One region of the Amycolatopsis methanolica 239 genome, then DNA from elsewhere that is predicted to be linked to it. Evidence: predicted binding sites of a transcription regulator. Region 1 holds the regulator's gene; the other holds the start of a gene.
What was found. Region 1 encodes HspR, which represses chaperone genes until heat shock. Its sites were predicted from a motif close to ANNTTGAGTNNNNNNNACTCAANNT; they were not measured.
Positions count from the first base shown of each region.

Region 2: a site for HspR is predicted at 2,721-2,745, ahead of lon (endopeptidase La). Genes of this name have one in related genera too.

Region 1 covers NZ_CP009110.1:6,942,507-6,950,157, forward strand. Annotated here, with positions in the region: gene AMETH_RS33945 (DUF4097 family beta strand repeat-containing protein) at 1-558, shown strand, start outside; gene AMETH_RS33950 (alpha/beta hydrolase) at 803-1,636, shown strand; gene dnaK (molecular chaperone DnaK) at 1,770-3,626, shown strand; gene grpE (nucleotide exchange factor GrpE) at 3,623-4,318, shown strand; gene dnaJ (molecular chaperone DnaJ) at 4,346-5,524, shown strand; gene AMETH_RS33970 (heat shock protein transcriptional repressor HspR) at 5,521-5,958, shown strand; gene AMETH_RS33975 (dienelactone hydrolase family protein) at 6,014-6,721, opposite strand; gene AMETH_RS33980 (globin domain-containing protein) at 6,732-7,651, opposite strand, start outside.
Region 2 covers NZ_CP009110.1:617,735-625,385, reverse strand. Annotated here, with positions in the region: gene AMETH_RS03060 (putative bifunctional diguanylate cyclase/phosphodiesterase) at 1-2,228, opposite strand, end outside; gene lon (endopeptidase La) at 2,762-5,164, shown strand; gene AMETH_RS03050 (DedA family protein) at 5,217-5,855, opposite strand; gene AMETH_RS03045 (sensor histidine kinase) at 5,972-7,093, shown strand; gene AMETH_RS03040 (response regulator transcription factor) at 7,084-7,651, shown strand, end outside.

The DNA of each region.
Region 1 (7,651 bases):
GTCGCCCAGCCGGTGTCGTCGGTCCGCGTCGACAACAACTCCGGCGATGTGCGGATCCGCGTCGAGGACACCGCCACGACGTCGGTCAACCAGGTCCTCCACTACGACGGCGACCGGCCTGCCCGCGCCTTCCGCCTGGAGGGTGCCCAGCTGGTGCTGGACGGCTGCGGCGGGGCTTGCACCGTCGACTACGAGGTGGTCGTCCCGCGCGGGACCACTGTGACCGGCGAGGTCCGCTCCGGCAGCCTCAGCGTCTACGGCACCGCGTCGGTGGACCTGGCCGCCAGTTCCGGGGACATCCGCGTCGAGGACGTCACCGGCCCGGTCACGGCCCGCACCAAGTCGGGCAGCATCGAGGTCGACCTCGCGACCGCGCAGAACGTCCGCGCCGAGGCCCAGAGCGGCGACATCCGCATCGTGGTGCCCGCCGACCGCTACCGGGTCACCGGCGAGACCAGGAGCGGCGACCGGTCGATCGACGTCGTCCAGGCCCCGTCGGCCCCGTACGTCCTCGACGTCAGCACCTCCAGCGGCGACGCGAGCGTGACCCAGGCATGATCCCCGCGCTCGCCCTCACCGCCACCGCGCTCTCGCTGCTGGTCAACCCGGGCGGTCCGGGCGGATCCGCCGCCGATGTCGTCGGCTACGGCGGCCTCGGCCTGGCCACGCCCGAGTTCGCCGAGCTCAACCAGCGGTTCGACATCATCGGCTTCGGCTGCCGCGGGCCCCGCGACGTCGACACGGCCACCGTCGCCGAGGACGTCGAGCGGATCCGGCTCGCCATCGGCGAGGAGCGGATCTCGTGGCTGGGCGCTCGTACGGCACCGAGAGCGGCGCGCTCTACGCCGCCCGCCACCCGCAGCAGGTGCGCGCGATGGTCCTGGACGGCGCGGGCGACCACGCCCTGCCGATGCGGCGGGCCGTGCTCGACGCGGCCGCGGCGACCGAGGACGCCCTGCTGCGCTTCGCGCGGTGGTGCGCGAGCACCTGCGGCGACGACGTGCTCGCCCGCTACGACGCGCTCATGACCACCGGCGCGCCCTCGGCGCGGCTCGGCCGCCACGCCACGCCCGAGGAGCTGGCTGCGGGCGTCTACTCCCACCTGTACTTCCCGCAGCTGTGGCCGCGGCTGGCCGATACGCTCCGCGCCGCGCCGACGGACGCCAGCGCCCTGACCTCGGCCATGCCCTTCGGCTCGGCCGAGTACCCCGCCTACCGGGCCATCGGCTGCCAGGACTTCCCGTCACCCTTCACCGGCCCGGCCGACCTGCGCCGGATGGCCGGCCGGGTCCGGGAAGCCGCGCCGCACAGCTGGCGCTACTCCGAGTTCTGGGACTTCGCGTCGGGCTGCCTCGGCTGGCCCGTCCCGGCGGCGAACCCGCCGCACGCCGAGCCCGTTCGCGGGGCCCCGCCGATCCTGGTGGTCGGCGGGGAGCACGACCCGGCCACGCCGCTGACCTGGGCGCGCGGCCTCGCGGCCCGGATCGAGCGCAGCGTGCTGCTCACCTACGCCGACGACGGCCACACCGGGGTCTACAACTCCGCCTGTGCGCGGTCCCACGAGGCGGCCTACCTGATTTCGGGTACGCCGGGAACAACACCGCAGACCCGCTCGTTACCCTGTCAGAAAGGTTGAGCGAGCAACACTCAAGTCTGATTGACGTCCAACACGCGCCCGAGATAGAACTTGAGTACCACCCGCTCAACGCGGGCGCGAAACCGCAGCTCACCGGGGCTGCGCACACAGCATGACCAGGAGGGAACACACCATGGCGCGAGCGGTCGGCATCGACCTCGGCACGACCAACTCGGTCGTCGCTGTCCTGGAGGGCGGCGAGCCGACGGTCATCGCCAACTCGGAAGGCTCCCGCACGACCCCGTCGATCGTCGCGTTCGCCAAGAACGGCGAGGTGCTGACGGGCCAGCCGGCGAAGAACCAGGCCGTGACCAACGTCGACCGGACGATCCGGTCCGTGAAGCGGCACATCGGCACCGACTGGAAGACCGAGATCGACGGCAAGGCCTACACGGCGCAGGAGATCAGCGCGCGCGTGCTGATGAAGCTCAAGCGCGACGCCGAGGCCTACCTCGGTGAGGAGATCACCGACGCGGTCATCACCGTCCCCGCCTACTTCGAGGACGCGCAGCGGCAGGCCACCAAGGAGGCCGGCCAGATCGCCGGCCTGAACGTGCTCCGCATCGTCAACGAGCCCACCGCGGCCGCACTGGCCTACGGCCTGGACAAGGGCGAGAAGGAGCAGACCATCCTGGTCTTCGACCTCGGTGGCGGCACCTTCGACGTGTCGCTGCTGGAGATCGGCGAGGGTGTCGTCGAGGTGCGCGCCACCAGCGGTGACAACCACCTCGGTGGTGACGACTGGGACCAGCGCATCGTCGACTGGCTGGTGGACAAGTTCAAGGCCAGCCACGGCATCGACCTGACCAAGGACCGGATGGCGCTGCAGCGCATCCGCGAGGCCGCGGAGAAGGCGAAGATCGAGCTGTCCAGCTCGAGCAGTGCGAACATCAACCTGCCCTACATCACGGTCGACGCGGACAAGAACCCGCTGTTCCTGGACGAGACGCTGTCCCGCGCGGAGTTCCAGCGGATCACCTCCGACCTGCTGGACCGCACGAAGGCGCCGTTCAACAACGTGATCCGGGACGCCGGCATCTCGGTCAGCCAGATCGACCACGTGGTGCTGGTCGGCGGTTCCACCCGCATGCCCGCCGTCGCCGAGCTGGTCAAGGAGCTGACCGGCGGCCGCGAGCCGAACAAGGGCGTGAACCCGGACGAGGTCGTCGCCGTCGGCGCCGCGCTGCAGGCCGGTGTGCTCAAGGGTGAGGTCAAGGACGTCCTGCTGCTGGACGTGACCCCGCTGTCGCTGGGCATCGAGACCAAGGGCGGCGTGTTCACCAAGCTCATCGAGCGCAACACGACCATCCCGACGAAGCGGTCCGAGATCTTCTCCACGGCGGACGACAACCAGCCGTCGGTGCAGATCCAGGTGTTCCAGGGCGAGCGCGAGATCGCCGCGCACAACAAGAAGCTCGGCATGTTCGAGCTGACCGGCATCCCGCCGGCCCCGCGTGGCGTGCCGCAGATCGAGGTCACCTTCGACATCGACGCGAACGGCATCGTGCACGTCACGGCGAAGGACCTGGGCACGAACAAGGAACAGTCGATGACCATCACCGGTGGCTCCGCGCTGCCGAAGGAAGACATCGAGCGGATGGTCAAGGACGCCGAGGCGCACGCGGAGGAGGACCGCAAGCGCCGCGAGGAGGCCGAGACCCGCAACCAGGCCGAGACGCTGGTCTACCAGACCGAGAAGTTCGTCAAGGACAACGAGGACAAGCTGCCCGAGGACCTCAAGGGCAAGGTCAAGACCGCGATCGACGAGGCCAACGAGGCGCTCAAGGGCACCGACACGGCCAAGATCAAGGAAGCCATCGAGAAGCTGAACACCGCGTCGCAGGAGCTGGGCACGGCCCTGTACGCCAACGCGCAGCAGGCCGGTGGCGCCAACCCGGGCGCTGACTCGGGTGCGGCGGGCGCGTCCGACAACAAGGGCGCGGACGACGTGGTGGACGCCGAGATCGTGGACGAGGACGAGAAGAAGTGACGGGACGCCACTCGAACGAGATCGACGAGCAGGAGCCGGTCACCGAGCCCCTGGTCGTGCGGGACCGGCGCAAGATCGACCCCGAGACCGGCCAGGTGCGGACCCAGCCGGAGGCTGCCGAGGCTCCTGCCGCGGAAGCCCCGGCGGCCCACGCCGGCCCGTCGCTCGGTGAGTCCATCGTGGACGAGGCGGTGGCGGCTCCGTCCGAGGTCGAGAAGGAGCTGGCAGAGCGCACCGCCGACCTGCAGCGCCTGCAGGCGGAGTTCGCGAACTACCGCAAGCGCGTCGACCGCGACCGGGAGGCCGTGGTCAGCGCCGCGAAGGCCTCGGTGGTGAACGAGCTGCTGCCGCTGCTCGACGACTTCGAGCGGGCGGAGCAGCACGGCGACCTCACCGGCGCGTTCAAGGCGGTCGCGGACAAGCTGGTCGCGAGCCTGCAGCGGATCGGGCTCGAGCCGTTCGGCACGGAGGGCGAGCCCTTCGACCCGAGCGTGCACGAGGCCGTGCAGCACAACACCTCGCCGGAGGTGTCGGGGCCGACCGTGACGACGGTGCTGCGCCGTGGTTACCGGTTCGGCGACCGGACGCTGCGGGCCGCGCTGGTTGGCGTCACCGACCACGAGCCGGGCGAGGCCCCGGTCGAGGGTGAGCTACCGGTCGAGCAGTTGTCGGATGAGAACGCACAGCAGTAACGAACAGGCGAGAGGAGGAGACGTCCGGTGAGTGCACGGGAGTGGATCGGTAAGGACTTCTACCGTGAGCTGGGCGTCTCCTCCGACGCTTCGCAGGACGAGATCAAGAAGGCCTACCGCAAGCTGGCGCGGGAGAACCACCCGGACGCCAACCCCGGCAACACCGAGGCCGAGCAGAAGTTCAAGGCCGTGTCGGAGGCCTACGGCGTGCTGTCGGATCCGGCCAAGCGCAAGGAGTACGACGAGGCGCGGCGGCTGTTCGGTTCGGGCGGCGGCCCGGGTGGCTTCGGCTTCCCCGGCGCGGGCGGCACCGGCGGTTTCGACTTCGGCGACATCTTCGGGCAGACCGCGGGCGCGGGCGCGCAGGGCGGTTTCGGCGGGCTCGGCGACATCCTCGGCGGCCTGTTCGGCAGGCGGGGCCAGCAGAGCGCGGGCGCCCGCGGTCAGCGCGGCGCCGATGTCGAGACGGACGTGCGGATCGATTTCGCCGAGGCGGTGAAGGGCGCGACCCTGCCGCTGCGGCTGTCCAGCCCGGCGACGTGTTCGACGTGCCACGGCAACGGCGCCCGCCCGGGCACCGCGCCGCGCACCTGCCCCACCTGCAAGGGCGCCGGGCTGGTGAGCCGCAGCCAGGGGGCGTTCGCGTTCTCCGAGCCGTGCCCGGACTGCCGTGGCCGCGGCCGGATCATCGACGACCCGTGCCCGGAGTGCGGCGGCGAGGGTGTCAGCACCCAGACGCGCACCCTGACGGTGCGGGTGCCGGCGGGTGTGGACGACAACCAGCGGATCAGGCTGGCAGGCCAGGGCGAGCCGGGCCGCGGCGGCGCGGCTGCCGGTGACCTGTACGTGCGGGTGCACGTGAACCCGGACCCGGTGTTCGGCCGGTCGGGTAATGATCTGACGATCACGGTCCCGGTGAGCTACCCCGAGCTGGCTCTGGGTGCGACGATCACCGTGCCGACGCTGGACGGGAAGGTTTCGGTGAAGGTGCCCGCGGGCACCGGCAGCGGCCGGGTCCTGCGGGTGCGCGGCAAGGGCATCAAGAAGCGGGACGGTTCGCAGGGCGACCTGCTCGTCACGTTGCAGGTGGCCGTGCCGTCGCGGTTGGAGTCTTCGGAGCGGGAGGCGCTCGAGGCGTACGCCAAGATCGCCAAGAAGCACGACCCGCGCCCGGAGATCACGAAGCTGCTCCGCGAAAGGGGTTGACCGAGGTGTTCGGCGGGTTGCCGCACGGGGCCGACGAGGAGACGCCGGTCTTCGTGATCTCCGTGGCCGCTCAGCTGTCCGGCCTGCACGCCCAGACCCTGCGCTCGTACGACCGCATGGGCCTGGTCTCCCCGGGCCGAACCGCAGGCGGCGGGCGGCGCTACTCCATGCGGGACATCGCGCTGCTGCGTGAGGTGCAGCGCCTGTCCCAGGAGGAGGGCGTCAACCTGGCGGGCATCAAGCGGATCATCGAGCTGGAGAACCAGGTCGAAGCGCTGCAGTCCCGGATCGCCGAACTGACCGAAGAACTCGCCACCGCGTACGCAGCAGCCGAACAAGCCGCGGCGGCCGTGCACCGTTCCTACCGCAAGGACCTGGTACCCATGAAGCAGGAAACCGCCCTGGTGGTCTGGAAACCACGCCGCAGGCGATGAGAACAGAGAAGGGCCCCGCACCGCGCGGGGCCTTTTTCTTTCAGCAGAACGCGCTCTACGCCGCCTCGCGCCCCAAATGCTCCGCGAAGAAGCTCAACACCCGCCGCCAAGCATCCTCACTGGCCGCCCGGTCATAACTCATCCCGGCGATCTTCAGCAGCACGTTGACCGGGCCGTGGAACTGGTTCGCGAAGCTGTGCCCAACACCCGGATACTCCTTGACGTCGTGCGGCACCCCCCGAGCCGACAACTCCCGCTCCAGCTTCGCCGCCGCCCCACGCAACGAAAAGTCCTTCTCCCCGAAGGAAGCCACAACAGGACAAGCACCATCCAAAACGGACAGATCCTTGGGCAACTGCCCGTAGTACGGCGCCGACGCGTCAAACCCCCGAGAAGCCGCCACCAGGGCGAACCCCCCACCCATGCAGAACCCGACGATCCCGACCCGGCCAGTGCAATCAGACCGCGACGCCAGCAACGACCGCGCCGCGTCCACATCGTCGAACGCCCGCCCCTTCCCGGCCGCCAGCTCCTTGAACACCGACTTCACGCACCGTACGAGCCCGCCGCGCGAGTACATGTCCGGCGAGAGCGCGACGTACCCGGCGGTGGCGAACCGGTCGGTGATGTTCTTCGCGTCCTGCGAGAGGCCGACCGCGTCGTGCACGATCACGACCCCCGGCCACGGCGGCTCGCCCGAGACCTCCCTCTGCGGGGTGGCCAGATAACCGCGGATGGTTCCGTCTGTGACAGGAATGTCCATCCGTCGCAGGCTAGTCGATCGTGAACGGGTCGTACCTGATCTGATCGAGTGCCGTTCCGGCGACCAGCATCCGGGAGACCGTCGCGCGGATCATCGCGGGCGAACCGGACACCAGCACGTCGTGGCCGGGCCACGCGCCGTACCGCGTCACCACGTCGGCCAGCGTGCCCTGCTCGCCGCCGACCAGGCCCGGCCCGTTCTCCACCACCGGCGTCACCGTCAGCCACGGGTTGCAGGACGCGACCATCCGCAACCCCTCCAGCGCGTACAGGTCCTCGCGCGTCCGGCCGCCGTAGAACAGGTGCACCTTCGGGTTTTCGCCCCACTGACCCAGCTCATCGAGCATCGCCTGCATCGGGGCGACACCCGTGCCGCCCGCGACCATCAGCACGTCCCGGCCGCTCTCCCGGTCCACGCCCAGCGTGCCCAGCGGCGGCCCGAACCGCCACACGTCACCGGCCTGGGTGTGGCTGACGATCGCCCGGGACACCCAGCCGCCCTCGATGGCGCGGATGTGGAACTCCAGCGAGCCGTCCGGGCGCGGCGCGTTCGCCGGCGACAGGTACCGCCACAACCGCGGCCGCTGCGGCACCTCGACGCTCAGGTACTGCCCCGGCCGGAACGGGATGTGCTGGTCCGGCTCCAGCCGCACCATCGCCAGGTCCCAGCTCAGCCGCCGGTGCTCGGCCACCCGGGCCGACCAGTTCGGCGGGTTCGTGTCGGTGGCGGCGGCCTCCTGCATCTGCCGGGCGATGATCGTGAACGCCTCCGCCCACGCGCGCTCGACCTCCTCGGTCCAGTCCGGGCCGAGCTGCGTCTTCATCGCCGCCAGCAACGCGGTGCCGACCGCCTCGTAGTGGTTGGGCACCACGCCGAACTTGCGGTGGTCGCGCCCGAGCTGGCGCAGGAACGGAACCAGGTCGTCGGGCT
Region 2 (7,651 bases), 910 kb from region 1:
GCCTTCTGCGGATCGGCCATCACGCCGGACTCGGTCAGCTCGAACGTGAGCAGCTCGGGCGGCACGTCGAAGTTCCGCAGCGCCTCCACGACCTTCGCCGGGAAGTCCTCGTCGGCCAGGTTGCGCACGGACAGGTTGACCGCGACGGAGATCCGCAGCCCCTCGTCCATCCACTTGCGGACCCGGATCAGCGACTGCTCCAGCACGAACCCGGTCAGCACGCCGACCAGGCCCGCGGCCTCGACCGCGGGCACGAACTCGTCCGGGTCGAGCCGGCCGAACTCGGGGTGCTGCCAGCGCACCAGCGCCTCCACGCCGAGGACCTGCTTGCTCGGCAGGGACACCTTCGGCTGGTAGTGGACGCTGACCTGGCCCTCCTCGATGGCCTGCCGGAACTGGGTGACCATCTGGAACCGGCGCAGGAAGATCTGGCCCATGCTCGGCACATACCCGCGGACCTCCTCGCCGCCGCGGGTGGCCCGCACGGCGACGTCGGCCCGCTGCAGCAGCGCGTCCACGTCGCCCGGGTCGAGGGTGTCATCGTCGGCCGTGGAGGCGTAGCCGACCATCGCGTTCGCCTCGACCGTCAGCCGGTCGACCGGGTACGGCACGGACAGCTGCGAGCGCAGCCGCTCGGCCACCTCGTGCACGCCCTGGCCGCGCACACCGGTGAGCAGCGCCGCGAACGACGCGCCCTCCAGGCGGGCCAGCGGCACGTCCGGGCCGAGCGCGTCACGCAGGCGGCGGCCGGCGGCGACGACCATCCGGTCCGCCCACGCGTAGCCGAGCGCGTCGCTGACCGCGGAGAACACGTCCAGGTCGATGCGCAGCACCGCGGAGTCGGCGGACGCGCTGTGCTCGGCCAGCGGTCCACGCGCGACCTGCCGGAAGCCGGGCCGGTTCAGCAGGCCGGTGAGCGGGTCGTGGTAGGCGTCGTGGCGCAGGGTGGCGAGCAGGCGGCGGTTGTCCAGCGCGGTCGCCAGGTGGCTGGCCATCGTGCCGAGCAACTGGACGTCGTACTTGCCGAAGCCGCGCCAGCGGGACAGCCGGTCGTGCGCCTCGACCACGCCGAGCAGCTGGTTCGCGCTGCGCAGCGGCACCACCAGCGCCTCCTGCGCGCCGCGGTTGAGCAGTCCGGCGGCGATGTCGCTGTTGGCCTCGGCTATGCGGAAGTGCCGCACGTGCGAGCCGGGCAGCCGCAGCATCGGGTCGTCGGCGGGCAGTTCGGCCGACGGCATCGGCTCGCCCGCGACGACGGCGCGCATGTCCGCGGTCGGCTCCAGGCGCAGCCGCAGCACGACGCGGCCGGCGGAGAGCTGGTCCTTGATCCGCTCGGCGATCGTCTCCCACTCGCTGACGTTCACGCCCGCCGCGAGGTCGTCCGCGCCGCTGGCCGGGCGCGCGGCGGCCTGCTGGCCGGAGCGCGCGACCATCAGGCTGACGTCGGAGAGCGCTTCCATGTCCCGCTGCTCGCGCAGCAGGTCGGAGTAGGCCCAGTAGAGCGCGGACAGCCCGGCGAAGACGGCGAGCACCAGCGGCCACGCGTTGGCCGTGCCCGCGATCACCAGGTAGCCGCTCAGACCGACCGAAGCGTTGACGAACCCGACGACCAGGATGCGGCCGGTGAGCCGGAGCGCGGTGCCGATCCGCATCCGGCGGCGCAGCACCCGGACGGCGGCCAGCGCCAGCAGCGTGCTGGTCAGCGGCGCGGTCAAGGTGCCGGCGAGCGCGGCGGGCCACGTCATCTCGGTGGCGCCCATGATCCGCTCGACCAGGCCGGCCACGGCGAACGCGCTGGTGATCTCCAACAGGAACGCGCCGGCGTTGTAGAGCACGCGCCCGGAGACGCGGCGGACCACGAGCGTGCTGATCCCGGCGACCAGGTGCGCCGCCAGCACCACTTCGAACGGCGCCACGAAGAAGCCGATGACCAGCGGGATCTCGGTGAAGGAAATGGTCCAGGAGATGCCGGACCGGACGTCGACGTTGATGCCGAGCTGCTCGGCGAGCAGGAACGACAGGGCCAGCACCGGGCCGATCCACCACAGCTTCGCCGAGCCGTCGAACGGCAGCCACAGCGACACGGCGGCGGCGGTGAGCACGCCGACGGAGAACACGGTCAGCGTGTAGACCCGGAAGCGGCGCTCGTCCGCCCGCGCCTCGGCACCACCAGCACCGGCGGCTGCCGCCGGGACGGGGCCGTCGGGCCTGCCATCGGAGTCCGGCATGCAACCTCCTTCCACCCATTCGCCCCAGTGCGCCCGTTTGCACCCACTCGCGCACGAGATGGTGATCTCGGTGCGAATGAGGGGATCACTGTACCCCGGAGGGCGTACCTCAGCCTCTTTCCGGCCGCCATGACATCACCCCATAGTTAACAACGCGCCAACTACGGTGACCAGCGGAGACTTACGGGTGAGCGGGATCTTTCCGGTGATCGCTCCCGGTAGTCGGTGTTAAGCGCCACGCCCGGCTACGACGAGTTCCCCACGAGCCGTCGCGCTGCACTCACCCGCGTTGATCGCGATTCAATCGAGATCGGGATTACCCGAACCGATGACTGAGCGTGGTCTCGCCGGTTACACCCGGGAAACGTTTCCGGCAATGCGACGATCATCTCAGTCCCGGCACCTGGAACCACTGCCGGACGTGCCCCGGTTTGTTCCCGGAAGCCGTCCGCTCTAAGCGAACTACCTGCGGAAACAAACCCGGCCGCCAGAAAGTTGAGCTAGGCAGACTCAACCAGGTAGGGAGCAACAAGATGACCGACACCAGGCTCCTCCCCGTACTGCCCCTCGACGACGACGTCGTGCTGCCCGGCATGATCGTCCCGCTCGAGCTCGACGACGCCGAGACCCGTGCCGCGGTCGACTCCGCGCAGAGCAAGGCGCCGAGCACACCGTCGTTCCCGGGCATCCGGTCGCTGCCGTCTGCGCAGGCCGAGGTCCTGATCGTCCCGCGGGTGCACGGGGAGTACGCCGAGCTGGGCGCCGTCGCGACCATCGAGCGCGTCGGCCGGATCCCCGGTGGCAAGGCCGCCGTCCTGCTGCGCGGCACCCGGCGCGCCCGTATCGGCGAAAACGGCGACGGCCCCGGCGCCGCCCGCTGGGTGTCCGCCGAGCCGGTCGCCGAGGTCGTCGGCGACCAGGCCCGGACGCTGGCCGCCGAGTACAAGACCGTCGTGATCTCGATCCTCCAGCAGCGCGGCGGCTGGCAGATGATCGACGCGGTGCAGCAGGTCGAGGACCCGTCCGCGGTCGCCGACCTCGCGGGCAACTCGCCGTTCCTGAGCACCGACCAGAAGCTGGAGCTGCTGGCCACACTCGACGTCGCGGCGCGGCTGGAGAAGGCGCTGGAGTGGAGCCGGGAGTACCTGGCCGAGCTCGAGGTGACCGACACCATCCGCAAGGACGTCGCCGAGGGCATGGAGAAGCAGCAGAAGGAGTTCCTGCTGCGCCGCCAGCTGGAGGCGATCCGCAAGGAGCTGGGCGAGCTGGACGGCACCACCGACCAGGACGACTACCGCGCCCGCGTGGAGCAGGCCGACCTGCCCGAGCACGTCCGCACGGCCGCGCTGGCCGAGGTGGACAAGCTGGAGCGCACCTCCGACGCCTCGCCGGAGGGCGGCTGGATCCGCACCTGGCTGGACACGGTCCTGGAGCTCCCTTGGAATGACCGGACCACCGACGTCCACGACATCGCGGCGGCGCGGGCGGTGCTCGACGCCGACCACGCGGGCCTGGACGACGTAAAGGAACGCATCATCGAGTACCTGGCCGTGCGCGCCCGGCGCGCCGAGGCCGGACAGGGCCAGGTCGGCGGGCGGCACTCCGGAGCGGTGCTGGCGCTGGTCGGTCCTCCCGGGGTGGGCAAGACCTCGCTAGGCGAGTCGGTCGCGAAGGCAATGGGCCGGAAGTTCGTTCGCGTCGCGCTCGGCGGTGTCCGGGACGAGGCGGAGATCCGCGGCCACCGCCGCACCTACGTGGGCGCGCTGCCCGGCCGGATCGTCCGCGCCATCAAGGAGGCCGGCTCGATGAACCCGGTCATCCTGCTGGATGAGGTGGACAAGGTGGGCGCCGACTACCGCGGCGACCCGACCGCGGCGCTGCTGGAGGTCCTCGACCCCGAGCAGAACCACACCTTCCGCGACCACTACCTCGAGGTGGAGCTGGACCTCTCGGACGTGGTGTTCCTCGCCACGGCCAACGCACTGGAGACCATCCCCGGCCCGCTGCTGGACCGGATGGAGCTGGTCACACTGGACGGCTACACCGAGCACGAGAAGGTCGTCATCGGCCGCGATCACCTGCTGCCGCGTGAGCTGGAGCGGGCCGGGCTGGGCCGGGACGACGTGCGGTTCACCGACGCGGCGCTGAGCCGGATCGCCGCCGAGTACACCCGCGAGGCGGGCGTGCGCAGCGCGAACCGGACCATCGCGAAGGTGCTGCGCAAGATCGCGACCAGGGTCGCGCTGGACGAGGCGACGCTGCCGGTGACCGTCGACGCGGCGGACCTGGAGGGCTACCTCGGCCGCCCTCGGCACCTGCCGGAATCGGCGCTGCCCGCGTCGACCCAGCGGACCGCGACCCCGGGCGTGGCAACCGGCCTGGCCGTCACGGGCGCGGGCGGGGACGTCCTCTACATCGAGGCGTCGCTGGCCGATCCCGAGTCGGGCAGCTCCGGGCTCACGGTCACCGGGCAGCTGGGTGACGTCATGAAGGAGTCGGTGCAGATCGCGCTGTCCTACCTGCGGTCCCGCGGCGCCGAGCTGGAACTCCCGGTCGGCGACCTGAAGGACCGGGGCGTGCACGTCCACGTGCCCGCCGGCGCGGTCCCGAAGGACGGGCCGAGCGCCGGGATCACGATGACCACGGCGCTGGCGTCGCTGCTGTCCGGCCGTGTGGTGCGGTCCGACGTGGCGATGACCGGTGAGGTGTCGCTGACCGGCCGCGTCCTGCCGATCGGCGGGGTCAAGCAGAAGCTGCTGGCCGCGCACCGGGCCGGGATCAAGACCGTGATCATCCCGCAGCGCAACGAGCCGGACCTGGACGACGTCCCCGCGGACGTGCTGGCCCAGCTCGACGTGCACCCGGTGTCGAACGTCCGTGAGGTCCTCGACCTGGCGCTGGCGCCGGCCACCACCCCCGTGGCCCAGGCCGCCTGACGCCCGCGAGCGGAGCCGCCCTCCCCTGCCCCGGGGGAGGGCGGCTCCGTGTTCACGCCCGGACGCGCTCACGCAGCCGGGTGGTGACGAACACCGCGAGCGCGATCGCGACGGCGCCGATCACCGCGTACTGGAAGAAGCCGGCGTAGCGGTCCACCACGTGCCAGTTCGCGCCGAGCAGGTAGCCGGCGACGACGAAGATCGTGTTCCAGATCAGGCTGCCCAGCGTGGTGAGCACGAGGAACTTGCCGAACGCCATCCGCTCGATCCCGGCGGGCAATGAGATCAGGCTGCGGAAGATCGGCACCATCCGGCCGAAGAACACCGCCTTCGTGCCGTGCTTGGCGAACCACGCCTCGGTGCGGTCGAAGTCGGAGGCCTTGACCAGCGGGATGCGCAGCAGCAGCGCGCGGGTCCGCTCGCGGCCGAGCAGCGCGCCCAGCCAGTAGACGATGACGGCGCCCGCGACCGAGCCGAACGTGGTCCAGGCCAGCGCTTCGAGCAGGCTGAACGTGCCCTGGCCCGCGGAGAACCCGGCGAGCGGCAGCACCAGCTCGCTCGGGATGGGCGGGAACAGGTTGTCCAGGCCGACGATGATGGCCGCGCCCGGGCCGCCGAGCGAATCCATGAGCGAGACGGCCCAGCCGGCGAGTCCCCCGAGCGGTTCGGCCTGTGCGAGTTGGAGCTCCATGATTCGAAGCTAGGTTCGCGGGCGGCGGCCGGACATGGGGCGCGGCACCCGATCATCCTGCGGAAAACCTCAGTACCGGCCGGGCGGAACCCCGCTAACCTCGGGTTGTGCCCACAGTGGACCTGCGCCGCGCGATCCGGGTGACGGCGGGCCTGGCGCTCGGCGGGCTGAGTGCGTTCGCCGAGGCGGCCTTCGTCGTCGTGGCGACGCTCGCCCTCGCGGTGCCGGCCGCGCGCCCCACCGTGTTCCGGGCCACCCGCTGGTTCGCCGAGCGGGAACGGGCGCGGCTCCAGCGGTTCCTCGACTACCCCACCTCGGACGACTACCGCGACTCGCGCGCGCTGCGGTACCTGGCGTCGCGCAGCGTCGCGGGCGGTCTCGGCGCGGGTGTCTTCGCCTTGATCGGGCTGGGCCTGGCGACGGCGGTGATCACGGTGTGGCGGCTGGCGGGCGGGCAGCCGCTCGGCGACGACCAGGACTGGTTCGACGTGCCCGTGCTGCTGCTGATGGGCGCGCTGCTCGTGTTCCTCGCCGTGCAGGGGCTCATCGGCGTCGGCGCACTGGAACGCACGCTGGCGCACCACTTCTTCGGCCCCACGAAGCAGGAACGGTTGCAGCGCCGGGTCGACGCGCTCACCCACAGCCGCGCCGAGGTCGTCGAGGCGGTGAACGACGAGCGGCGGCGGATCGAACGCGACCTGCACGACGGGGTGCAGCAGCGGATCGTGTCGCTGGGCATGCTGCTCGGCCGCGCCCGGCGCGCGAAGGACCCGGAGCGGGCGGAGGCGCTGCTGCGGCAGGCGCACGAGGAGACGCAGCTCGCGCTGCAGGAACTGCGGGACGTGGCGTGGCGCGTGTACCCGATCGCGCTGGACGAAGGCGGGCTTGCCACGGCGCTGGAGGCGCTGGCCGAGCGGTCGAGCCTGCCGGTCGCGCTCTCGTACGCGCTGGCGGAGAGGTTGGATCCGGCGACCGAGACGGTCGCCTACTTCGTCGCGTCGGAGGCGGTGACGAACGCGATCAAGCACGCGGCGGCGAGCCGCATCGAGATCGCGGTGGCGCGGGCGGGCAGGATGGTCGGCGTGACGATCACCGACGACGGCGTTGGCGGCGCTCAGGTCACGGGCAACGGGCTATCCGGCCTGGCCAGGCGGGTCGGCGCGGCCGACGGCGTGTTCACTGTGGACAGTCCGGCCGGCGGGCCGACGGTCGTGCGGGCGGAGCTGCCGTGCGGGTGATCCTGGCCGAGGATTCGACGTTGCTGCGGGAGGGCCTGATCCGGCTGCTCGCCGAGGAGGGCCACGAGGTGCTCGCCGCGGTCGGCAACGCCACGGAGCTGCTCGACGAGGTGGCCCGGGCGCAGCCGGACGTGGTGGTGACGGACATCCGAATGCCGCCCGACCACACCGACGAGGGCCTGCGGGCGGCGCTGGAGATCCGGCGGCGCTGGCCGGACGTCGGGGTGCTGGTGCTGTCCCAGTACGTGGAGAAGCGGTACGCGACCGAGCTGATCACGGACGACGGCGGTCGGGTGGGGTACCTGCTCAAGGACCGGGTGATGCAGGTCGGCGAGTTCCTCGACGCACTGGAACGGGTCGGATCCGGCGGGGCGGCGTTCGACCCCGAGGTCGTCCGGCGGCTGCTGGCACGCACCACGCACGCCGACCCGCTCGCGACGCTGACCGCCCGGGAACGCGAAGTGCTGGCGAAGATGGCCGAGGGGCACACGAACGCCGGCATCGCGGCGGAGCTGTACGTGTCGCAGTCCGCGGTGGAGAAGCACGTGAACGCGATCT